Regions from separate parts of the Extibacter sp. GGCC_0201 genome, predicted to be linked through region 1. Evidence: predicted binding sites of a transcription regulator. Region 1 holds the regulator's gene; the other holds the start of a gene.
What was found. The regulator Rex, encoded in region 1, represses fermentation and respiration genes when NADH is low (regulators of the CRP and FNR family bind a similar motif). The targets are predictions, from matches to a motif close to ATTGTTAANTANTTAACAAT.

Region 1 (5,330 bases):
ATCTCGGCGTCCCGTCCTTCCAGACTGCTGATGCGTTCCTCGGTCTTCTTGAGGTCATTCTGGCGTTTGCGCTCTTTTGCCTGGGCTTCTTTCTGCTCCTGCCAGCTCAGTTTAGATTCGGACACCTCTTCCGGTGCTGCCGATGGATCATCCGACTGCCCGGTTCTTGCATATACCGCGGTCAGTTCCTCTTTCTTCTCCAGATAATAATCATAATTGCCTATATAGTTGACGAAAGTCTGGTTGACCAGATCCAGAATCCTGGTGGCAGTCTCGTTGATGAAGTAACGGTCGTGTGACACATACAGCACAGTGCCGGTGTAATCGTTCAGAGCCTTTTCCAGGATTTCCTTGGAAGTGATGTCCAGATGGTTGGTCGGCTCGTCAAGGATGAGGAAATTCGCTTCCGAGAGCATGAGCTTGGCAAGCGATACGCGCCCCCTCTCACCGCCGCTCAGGTCGCCGATCAGCTTGAACACGTCGTCACCTGTGAACAGGAATGCTGCCAGCATATTGCGTATCTGCGTATTGGTGAGTTTCGGATAATCGTCGGAGATCTCAGCAAAAATGGTCTTCTCCATATGAAGCACATGGTGCTCCTGGTCATAATAGCCAATCTGTACATTCGTTCCAAGCGTAAAGGTTCCGCTGTCCGCGCCAATTACGTTGTTAAGTATCTTAAGCAGCGTCGTCTTGCCTGTACCATTATCACCTATGACAGCGACATGCTCCCCGCGCTTGATATCAAAGCTTATGTCGGAAAAAAGGTGCTGGGGAGGGAAAGATTTGCTCAGATGCTCAACGCTCAGCACGTCATTTCCGCTCACGCAGGAAGGCTCGAGGGAAAGATGTATCTCTGTGACGGCCTCCTGAGGCTTTTCCGCCGGCTGCATCTTGGCAAGCATCTTTTCCCTGCTTTCTGCCCGTTTGATGGATTTTTCCCGGTTGAAAGAGCGCAGCTTCTCGATGACCGCCTCCTGGTGCTTGATTTCCTGCTGCTGGTTCAGGTACTCTTTCAGCTTCGCGTCACGAATCATCTTCTTCTTTTCGGCATACTGGCTGTAATTGCCAAGGAAGACGGACAACGTCCCCAGTTCAATCTCAAGGACCTTCGTGACGACCCTGTTCAGGAAATACCGGTCATGGGAGACGATGAGTACCGCACCCTGGTAGTTTAAAAGATATGTTTCCAGCCACGCGATGGAATTGAGGTCAAGATGATTGGTAGGCTCATCCAGAAGAAGGATGTCGGGCTTCGTCAGCAGGAGCTTGCCAAGAGAAACCCTCGTTTTCTGCCCTCCGGATAGTGTGTCGACCTTTTTTGCAAAATCCGTCTCGTCAAATCCAAGCCCTTTGAGGACCCCGGTTATCTCGCTTTCGTAGGCATAGCCGTTGGCGCGCTCGAAGACGGCGGTGAGACGGTTATATGTATCCAGGCGCGCTTTTAAAGCATCTCCTTCGAGATGCTTCAATTCCAGCTCTATCGCGCGTATCTGGCGTTCCGTCTCTATGACGTCCGCCTTGGCTGTCTTTACTTCTTCGTAGATAGTGCTGCCGCCCGACATATCCTGATGCTGCGCGAGATAGCCGATCGTCCTGCCTTTCGTGAGGATGACGTCCCCGGAATCCGCCGGAAGTTCCCCCACTATCATCTTCAGTATGGTGGATTTCCCTGCGCCGTTCGGTCCCACGAGGGCGGCTTTTTCATAGTCCTCTATATGAAAAGAAGCGTCTTTTACGATGACATCTTCTCCAAATGCTTTATTCATTCCATGGCATGCTAGTATCATAACGTCCTCCTGCATCGTCCTGCATTGCTTTAAAAGCAGGCTCTGCTAACATTCATTATATCGAAAATAGGACAAAATACAACTAAAAGTTTGACTTTGAAGTGACAATTCTATATAATATTTTTTAGAACGTAACAGGAAGGTGAGTGGGCTAGTGGAAGAAAGAGAAATCTCTCAGGCAGTGATTCGGAGGCTGCCAAGATATTACAGATATTTGGGGGAACTGCTGGAAAACGGAGTTGAAAGAATATCATCCAATGATTTGAGCAAGAGAATGAAAGTTACAGCATCCCAGATTCGTCAGGACCTCAACAATTTTGGCGGGTTCGGACAACAGGGATATGGCTATAATGTAAAGTATCTATATACAGAAATCGGCAAGATTCTCGGCCTGGAAGAAAATCACAATATCGTCATCATCGGAGCCGGTAATCTGGGACAGGCGCTTGCGAATTACGCTGCATTCGAAAAACGGGGCTTTATCTTAAAAGGAATCTTTGATGTGAATCCCAGGTTAAACGGAGTATCAATCAGAGGCGTGCCGATTCGTATGATGGATGAGCTGAAAGATTTTGTCCAGAATAACAATGTCGAGATTGCCGTATTGACCATCCCGAAAGACAAGGCGATTGAAGTCGCGAATCTCCTGGTAGATAATGGGGTAAGGGCAATCTGGAATTTTGCACATACGGATCTGAACCTGCCGGACCATATTATCGTCGAAAATGTTCACCTTATCGAGAGTCTTATGAGGCTCTCCTATAACATAGGCCGTTATAACGAAGAACATAGCGATAAAAAATAAAGAAGTATAAAAACGTGTAATGATGGGCATGTGCAGAACAGGCTTGTCTTTACACGTTCTTTTATATACCGGAACTTTTCGCAGGCTAGAAAAGACCGGCAAAATAACAGGAGGTGAGAGGTATGAAATATCTGCTGAATGCATCCCAGATGAAGCGCGCAGATCAATATACGATTGAGCAGCTTCAGATTCCTCCATCAGATCTGATGGAACGTGCCGCGGCGGCATGCGTGGCCTACATGGAAGACAGCAGGTTGGACCTGTCGGAGGCATGTGTCGTATGCGGAACCGGCAATAACGGAGGAGACGGCTTTGCTATCGCAAGGATGCTTACGGAAAAAGGGCATACGGTCACAGCTGTCCTCGCAGGGGACGAAGGACAGTGTTCCCGGGAGACGAAGGAACAGATAAAGCGTCTGCGGCAGACGGGAACTGAGATTGCCACAGATTATGCAGAAGGCCGGTACAGCATCATCGTGGACGCATTGTTTGGCGTCGGACTAAACCGTACTCTCGAAGGGAGGTACAGGGAACTTGTTGAAGCCATGAACCGCTCAGAGGGATACCGGCTGGCGGTAGACATTCCGTCCGGCGTGTGTGCGGACAACGGCTCTGTCATGGGGACGGCTTTTAGGGCCGACGCTACAGTGACGTTCCAGGAGAGGAAGCTTGGACTTGAATTATATCCGGGAAAGGAATACGCGGGGCAAGTAGTGACTGCAGATATCGGTATAGATGCATCAGAGGTCAAAAAAGAGAGCGGTACGGCCTTTACATATGAAGAAAGCGATTACAAGCGCCTCCTTCCTAAGCGCAGGGCCGATTCCAACAAGGGGACATATGGGAAGGTGCTGATCATCGCAGGGAGCAAGGGCATGTCCGGGGCCGCTTTCCTGAACGCCAAGGCGGCCTATACAGTGGGAGCCGGACTGGTACAGATATATACGTCGGAGGATAACCGCGTCATACTGCAGACGCTTCTGCCGGAAGCGGTTATCAAGACATATGACTTTTACGATGAAGTCGAACTGCTCAAGCTGCTGAACCGGGCAGATGTAGTGAGCGTAGGTTCTGGAATCGGGACGAGTGACAAGTCGAGGAAGATACTCAGGACAGTGATGGAAAATGTAGAAGTGCCATGCGTGATAGATGCAGACGGGCTGAATCTGATTGCAGACCACAAGAAATATCTTGACCGGCTGCGCCATGAGAACTTTATCTTTACGCCGCATATGAAAGAAATGTCCCGTATGACAGGGAAGGACATCCCGGAGCTCAGATCACAGAGAATGCAGATTCTGCGGGACTTTGCAGAAGAGTACAGCGTCACCTGCGTGCTGAAAGACGCACGGACAGTCACCATGTCGGCGGGCAGGCAGCCGTACGTGAACCTGTCAGGCAATGCATCCATGGCGAAGGCAGGCTCCGGCGATGTGCTCGCAGGTGTGATAGCAGGCCTGCTGTCACAGGGGCTGGGACTCAGAGAAGCAGCGGAGCTTGGAACGTATCTGCACGGCCGGGCAGGGGAACTTGCATGTCTGGATAAAGGATGCTACAGCGTCATGGCATCTGATCTGATCGAGTATGCCGGCCGGGCAATGAAAGAACAGGAGGACAGATAGATGAAAGCATATAACAGAGTGTGTGCCAGGATAGACCTGGATGCGGTGGAATATAATATAGAGATGATGAGACGAAATGTCAGAGAAGGGGTTAAGATGCTCGGTGTCGTGAAGACGGACGGCTATGGACACGGAGCGGTGCAGATAGCAAAAATGCTCTCTCCGAAAGAGTATATGTGGGGATTCGCGGTCGCGACGCTTGACGAAGCTTTAGTACTGCGCCGCGCAGGAATTGAAAAGCCATTGCTCGTACTGGGCTGCATCTTTCCGGATCAACGGGAGGAAATGATAAAACACGACATCCGCATGACATTGTATACGGAAGAAATGGCCCGTGAGGTATCTGAACTTGCGGTCAAAATGGGAAAACAGGCATATATTCATATTAAGCTGGATACAGGGATGTCAAGACTTGGATTTATGATTGAAGAAGAGACGGCGGAAATAATCGAGCGTATAAGCAAGATGCCGAACCTGGCTTTGGAAGGAATGTACACACATTTTGCGAAAGCAGATGAGATAGATAAGTCTTTTACCGAAAAACAGATTAAAAACTACGTATGGATGAAAGAGACCCTTGCACAAAGAGGGGTAACATTCCAGTATTACCACTGTTCGAACAGTGCGGGAATCATCGATGTGCCGGAGGCGAACATGGATCTGGTCCGTGCCGGCATCTCTACCTATGGCCTGTATCCGTCTGAGGAAGTACACAAGGAAAATGTCCCGCTGAAACCGGCCATGGAGCTTATCAGCCATGTGGCACACGTGAAGTGGGTAGAGGCAGGTACCCCGGTGAGCTACGGCGGCACATATATTACAGACAGGAAGACTAGGATAGCAACGATACCGGTAGGGTATGGAGACGGATATCCAAGAAGCCTCTCCAATAAGGGATATGTCCTGATTCATGGGAAGAAGGCACCTATTCTCGGCCGCATATGCATGGACCAGTTCATGGTTGATGTGACGGAGATAGATGATGTGAAGTATGCAGACAAAGTGACACTGGTAGGAAATGACGGTGATGAGAAGCTTCCGGTAGAAGCCTTGAGCAGGCTTTCCGGAAGATTCAACTATGAATTCGTATGTGACCTTGGAAAGAGGATTCCA
Region 2 (5,330 bases), on a different contig from region 1:
GCAGAACCGATTGGCCTTGTAGCAGCGGTCATCCCGACGACGAACCCTACGTCTACGGCGATATTTAAGACGCTTATCTGCCTGAAGACGAGAAATGCAATCATCATCAGCCCTCATCCATCTGCCAAGTCTTGTACAATTGCGGCGGCCAAGGTCGTGCTGGACGCGGCAGTAAAGGCAGGTGCTCCGGAAGGTATTATCGGCTGGATTGATGTTCCGTCTCTTGAACTTACGAATATGGTTATGAAAGATGCAGATATTACGCTTGCTACAGGGGGCCCGGGCATGGTAAAGGCGGCCTACTCTTCCGGAAAACCGGCGCTTGGCGTGGGTGCCGGCAATACTCCTGTTATAATAGATGACACGGCGGATATCAAGATGGCAGTAAGTTCTATTATCCATTCCAAGACATTTGACAATGGTATGATATGTGCTTCGGAACAGACCGTTACGGTTCTTGACAGCATATATGATGAGGTGAAGAAAGAGTTCGCCTATAGAGGGTGCTATTTCCTGAAGAAGGGCGAGGAGCTCGACAAGGTGCGTAAGACGATTATTATAAACGGCGCCCTCAACAACAAGATTCCCGGAAAGTCTGCCTATGAGATTGCTAAGCTCGCCGGTGTTGAAGTTCCGGAGGATACGAAGATTCTGATAGGCGAAGTCGAATCTGTGGATATCTCAGAAGAATTTGCCCATGAAAAGCTCTCACCGGTACTGGGAATGTACAGGGCGAAGACATATGATGAAGCGCTTGCAAAGGCAGAGCAGCTCGTAGCTGACGGCGGATACGGACATACGGCATCCCTGTACGTACATCCGGCGGAGCAGGAAAAGATTGCAAAACACGCGGCAGCTATGAAGACATGCCGAATACTTATCAACACACCTTCATCCCATGGCGGAATCGGTGACTTATATAACTTCAAGCTTGCTCCGTCTCTGACTCTTGGATGCGGTTCCTGGGGAGGCAACTCCGTATCAGAAAACGTTGGAGTAAAGCATTTGATTAACATCAAGACGGTTGCTGAGAGGAGAGAAAACATGCTTTGGTTTAGAACGCCTGAGAAGGTATACTTTAAGAAAGGCTGCATGCCTGTAGCACTTGATGAACTTGGAACAGTTATGAAGAAGAAAAAAGCATTTATCGTAACGGATTCCTTCTTATATAAGAACGGCTATGTTGCCCCGATTGAAGAGAAGTTAGACGAGATGGGCATCCAGCATACATGCTTCTATGAAGTGGCGCCAGACCCGACGCTGCAGTGTGCACAGAAGGGTACCGATCAGATGAAGCAGTTTGAGCCTGACACGATTATCGCTCTTGGCGGAGGTTCTGCCATGGACGCAGCCAAGATCATGTGGGTGATGTACGAGCATCCGGAAGCTGACTTTGAAGACATGGCAATGGACTTCATGGATATACGCAAGAGGGTGTACACTTTCCCGAAAATGGGTGAAAAGGCATACTTTGTGGCGATTCCGACCTCTTCAGGAACAGGTTCCGAGGTGACGCCGTTTGCAATCATCACAGATGCAGACACAGGCGTCAAATGGCCGATAGCTGATTACGAGCTGCTTCCGAATATGGCTATCGTCGATGTAGACAATATGATGACACAGCCAAAAGGACTTACAAGCGCTTCTGGCATCGATGTCATGACTCATGCGATAGAAGCATATGTATCAATCATGGCTACAGACTATACAGACGGGCTTGCGATGAAAGCAGTGAAGAATGTATTTGAGTATCTGCCTTCTGCATACGAAAATGGGGCAAATGATCCGAAAGCGCGTGAGATGATGGCTAACGCCTCCTGTATGGCAGGCATGGCATTCGCCAATGCGTTCCTCGGGCTCAACCACTCCATGGCACACAAACTGGGCGCGTTCCATCATCTGCCGCACGGTGTAGCCAATGCAGTCGTCCTCACAGAGGTTATCAGATATAATGCGGCAGAAGTGCCGACTAAGATGGGGACATTCTCACAGTATGAGTATCCACATGCGCTTGCAAGATACGCAGAACTGGGACGCTTCGCAGGTTGCCAGGGCAAGGATGATCAGGAAGTGCTCGACAGCTTCATAGCTAAGCTGGAAGATCTGAAAGAAAAGATAGGTATCAAAAAGACGATCAAAGATTACGGCATCGACGAGAAATACTTCTTAGATACGTTGGATGACATGGTAGAGCAGGCCTTCAACGACCAGTGCACAGGAGCTAACCCGAGATATCCGCTCATGAAAGAAATCAAAGAAATATACCTGAAATGCTTCTACGGTAAATAATATAATTTGTAATTAGGGACGTAACCTTTTTGAATTTTGTTACGTCCCTAATTGCATTTTGTGGTGTACCTATATGAAGACAACCGTGTACCTTTAGAGAATGGTTAAAATATTAACAATAAAATATAGTGAAAATAAAAAGTTAAAAATATATCAAATTCTCTTTCCAAATGAATCTTGGGGGTGTATAATGGCAGTATCTAATAAATGAACGGCTGTATATACTAAAAGGAGGCAGGGTTATGAATATGGAAAATGCTGTATTGATTGTTGAGAGACCACATAAGAAGGTGTATAAATGTGAAAAGGACATTGTCAAAGTCTTTCATCCGGGGCATCCGAAGGCAGACGTGTTCAACGAGGCGCTGAATACTGCAAGGGTGGAGGCTGCGGGTCTTGATATACCGAAGGTTAAGGAAGTGACGGAGATTGACGGCAGGTGGTCTCTTGTCATCGAATATAAAGATGGCAAGACGCTGGAAGAGATGATGGCTGTCGATGCAGATAATATGGAGAAGTATATGGAAGATTTTGTGGACCTCCAGCTCCAGATGCACGGCAGGAAGTCCCCCCTGCTCAACAAGCTTCATGATAAGCTGGCCCGGCAGATTAACGGATTGAAGGAACTGGACGCCACGACGAGGTATGATCTGCTGACGAGGCTTGACAGCATGCCGAAGCATGATAAAGTCTGCCATGGGGACTTCAACCCGAGCAACGTGATTGTAGGAAAGAACGGTAAGATGACAATCGTCGACTGGGCACATGCCACGCAGGGCAATGCCAGTGCGGACGCAGCCATGACGTATCTGCTGTTCGCGTTGAAGAACAAGGAGACAGCGGACCTGTATCTGAAGATATTCTGTAAGAAATCTGACACTGCAAGGCAGTATGTACAGCAATGGCTTCCAATCGTGGCAGCAGCTCAGCTTACGAAGGATAACGAACTGGAAAAGGAATTCCTCATGAAATGGATAGATGTAATGGACTATCAATAAAAGCCGCAGCATTCCGACAGGGGTAATTAGATAACAAAAATCCGGAGAAGAATACGTAAGTTCTTCTCCGGATTACTTTTTCATACCGGATGTGCGGCAGACCTTGCGTCTACCAGAAGACGTTGCCGCCTACGTTGACGCCTGAAGCGCCTGTCCATGCAGCGTTGAACGAATAGCAGTTAAGAACTGCAGAATGCCTCGCTCCGCCAAGCGCCGCCTGGGCGGCTGAATAGGCTGATTGTGACGGCCCTCTCGCCAGAACCCGGTTCAGGCTGCCGTCCCATGTAGGCGCGAACTGGCCTGACTGGTAGATGACTCCGCTGATAGTATTCGGATAACTCGGGCTGGCTACCCGATTCATGATAACCGTGGCAACAGCCAGCATCCCATCGTAGCTGCCACCGGCCTCGCACTCAAGTATAGCGGCAAATAACGCTGTATCAGATACATTGGCATCTATAGAACCTCCGTTGTTGACAGTCCCTCCATTATTGCCGTTCGTATTGTTATTATTACCATTGTCAGTCTTGCCTGGCGCTGTAGTAGGGCCGGCAACAGAATTATCCTGGGCGGTTCTGCTTGCCGCCGCCGCGGCTTTCGCACGTTCCAGCTGTGCACTGTACTCGGATAATTCACCTGAAGTAGAAGATATCTTCGCATTTAATGCTTCCTGCTTTGCTTCCAGGTCGCTTTGCAATCCCGCTAATTCTTCTTGTTGTGTTTCTAAGGTTCCCTGTTTCTTCTCAATGTCGGCACGGGCTGTTTGAAGTTCGTCCAACATCTGTCTGTCGTATGTACTTATATTAGTTACAAATTCTGCCTTGTTTAGAAAATCAGCCATGTTTTCGGATGAAAAAAGAATCTCAAGCAATGAGGCGCTGCCGCCTTCATACATGAACTTGATCCTGTCCTTCATGGCATCATACTGGGCATCCTCGTTAAGCTTAGCGGCGGCTACATCCAGCTTGGACTTTTCGACCGCGGCAGACAGCTCCTCTATCTTAGAGGATGTTGCATCCAGTTCGTCACATAAAGCGGACAGCTGACTGTTGAGGTCATTGAGCTCCCCCTGCAGATCAGAAGTCTTTCCTTCTAACTCGTTTGTTGAAGGTTCTGCATATACCGACGTATTAACAGAAGCAATTGTTACGGCGCAAGTAAGACACATAGCAGCACGCAATATACGTTTCTTTTTCGTACTCTTCATATACATTTCCTTTCCCTTTTTAGCGAGTGCTTTTCTATTATACAACAAATTGCTTTATAAAGCAAATTTTGTTAAAATAGTACATAGAATGTATGGACGTGGAGGAAAGGACCTTATGAGAAAATACGAGGAAGAACACTATAAGTATGATAATATCAAAGACGCGGTGTATCCGTGGGTTAAGGAGGCGCTTACCGATAATCATGCGCTTAACGGAAAGCATATATCCGAGAAAGATGCTCCGGTCGTATCTTTTGTCGGCGAGTTGAAAATAATCTTTGTAATTAAACGCGGCGATGATACGTTCGAGGTGTTGAAGGATAATATGCTGCCGCCTGGCTGCGATATAGAAGAATTATATCATCTGTCCTGTGAGAATCTGATAAGAGATGTGGAATTTGTAATAGGCAATACGTGGTATGGCGCCTTTGCCATCATCGCAGACGGGCATCACGAGTGCAGTTCACTCTGTTTTAAGCATATATGGCAGGTATGCGTAGATAAGCTGAAAGACGATATAGTAGTCATGGCACCGACGAAAGACATGGTCTTATTTGCGGCAGCGGGACAGGAGGAAGTGGTCAGAAAGATGGTTGACCACGGAAGACAGGCGTATGATAGTTCATCAGATAAGATCAGCCAGTCGCTGCTTCTGTTTTCTAAGGACAGAAAGGAACTGACGGTATATGATAAACGATATTAAGATGGTGGCATTTGACCTGGACGGCACGCTGCTGACGACGAAAAAGGAATTCACAGAACGGGCGAAGGACGCTATAACGAGAGCTGCCGCCCGTGGTGTCGTAATGCTTCCCGCTACGGGAAGGCCGCTGACA

Region 2: the regulator Rex is predicted to act here: its motif matches at 2,390-2,409, upstream of HJV72_RS13435 (aminoglycoside phosphotransferase family protein).

What each region holds. Positions count from the first base shown of each region.
Region 1 is NZ_JABFCH010000019.1:221-5,550, forward strand. Features, by position in the region: gene HJV72_RS12850 (ABC-F family ATP-binding cassette domain-containing protein) at 1-1,790, opposite strand, end outside; gene HJV72_RS12855 (redox-sensing transcriptional repressor Rex) at 1,945-2,595, shown strand; gene HJV72_RS12860 (NAD(P)H-hydrate dehydratase) at 2,718-4,217, shown strand; gene alr (alanine racemase) at 4,218-5,330, shown strand, end outside.
Region 2 is NZ_JABFCH010000020.1:23,790-29,119, forward strand. Features, by position in the region: gene adhE (bifunctional acetaldehyde-CoA/alcohol dehydrogenase) at 1-2,289, shown strand, start outside; gene HJV72_RS13435 (aminoglycoside phosphotransferase family protein) at 2,532-3,287, shown strand; gene HJV72_RS13440 (coiled-coil domain-containing protein) at 3,397-4,494, opposite strand; gene HJV72_RS13445 (hypothetical protein) at 4,610-5,197, shown strand; gene HJV72_RS13450 (Cof-type HAD-IIB family hydrolase) at 5,181-5,330, shown strand, end outside.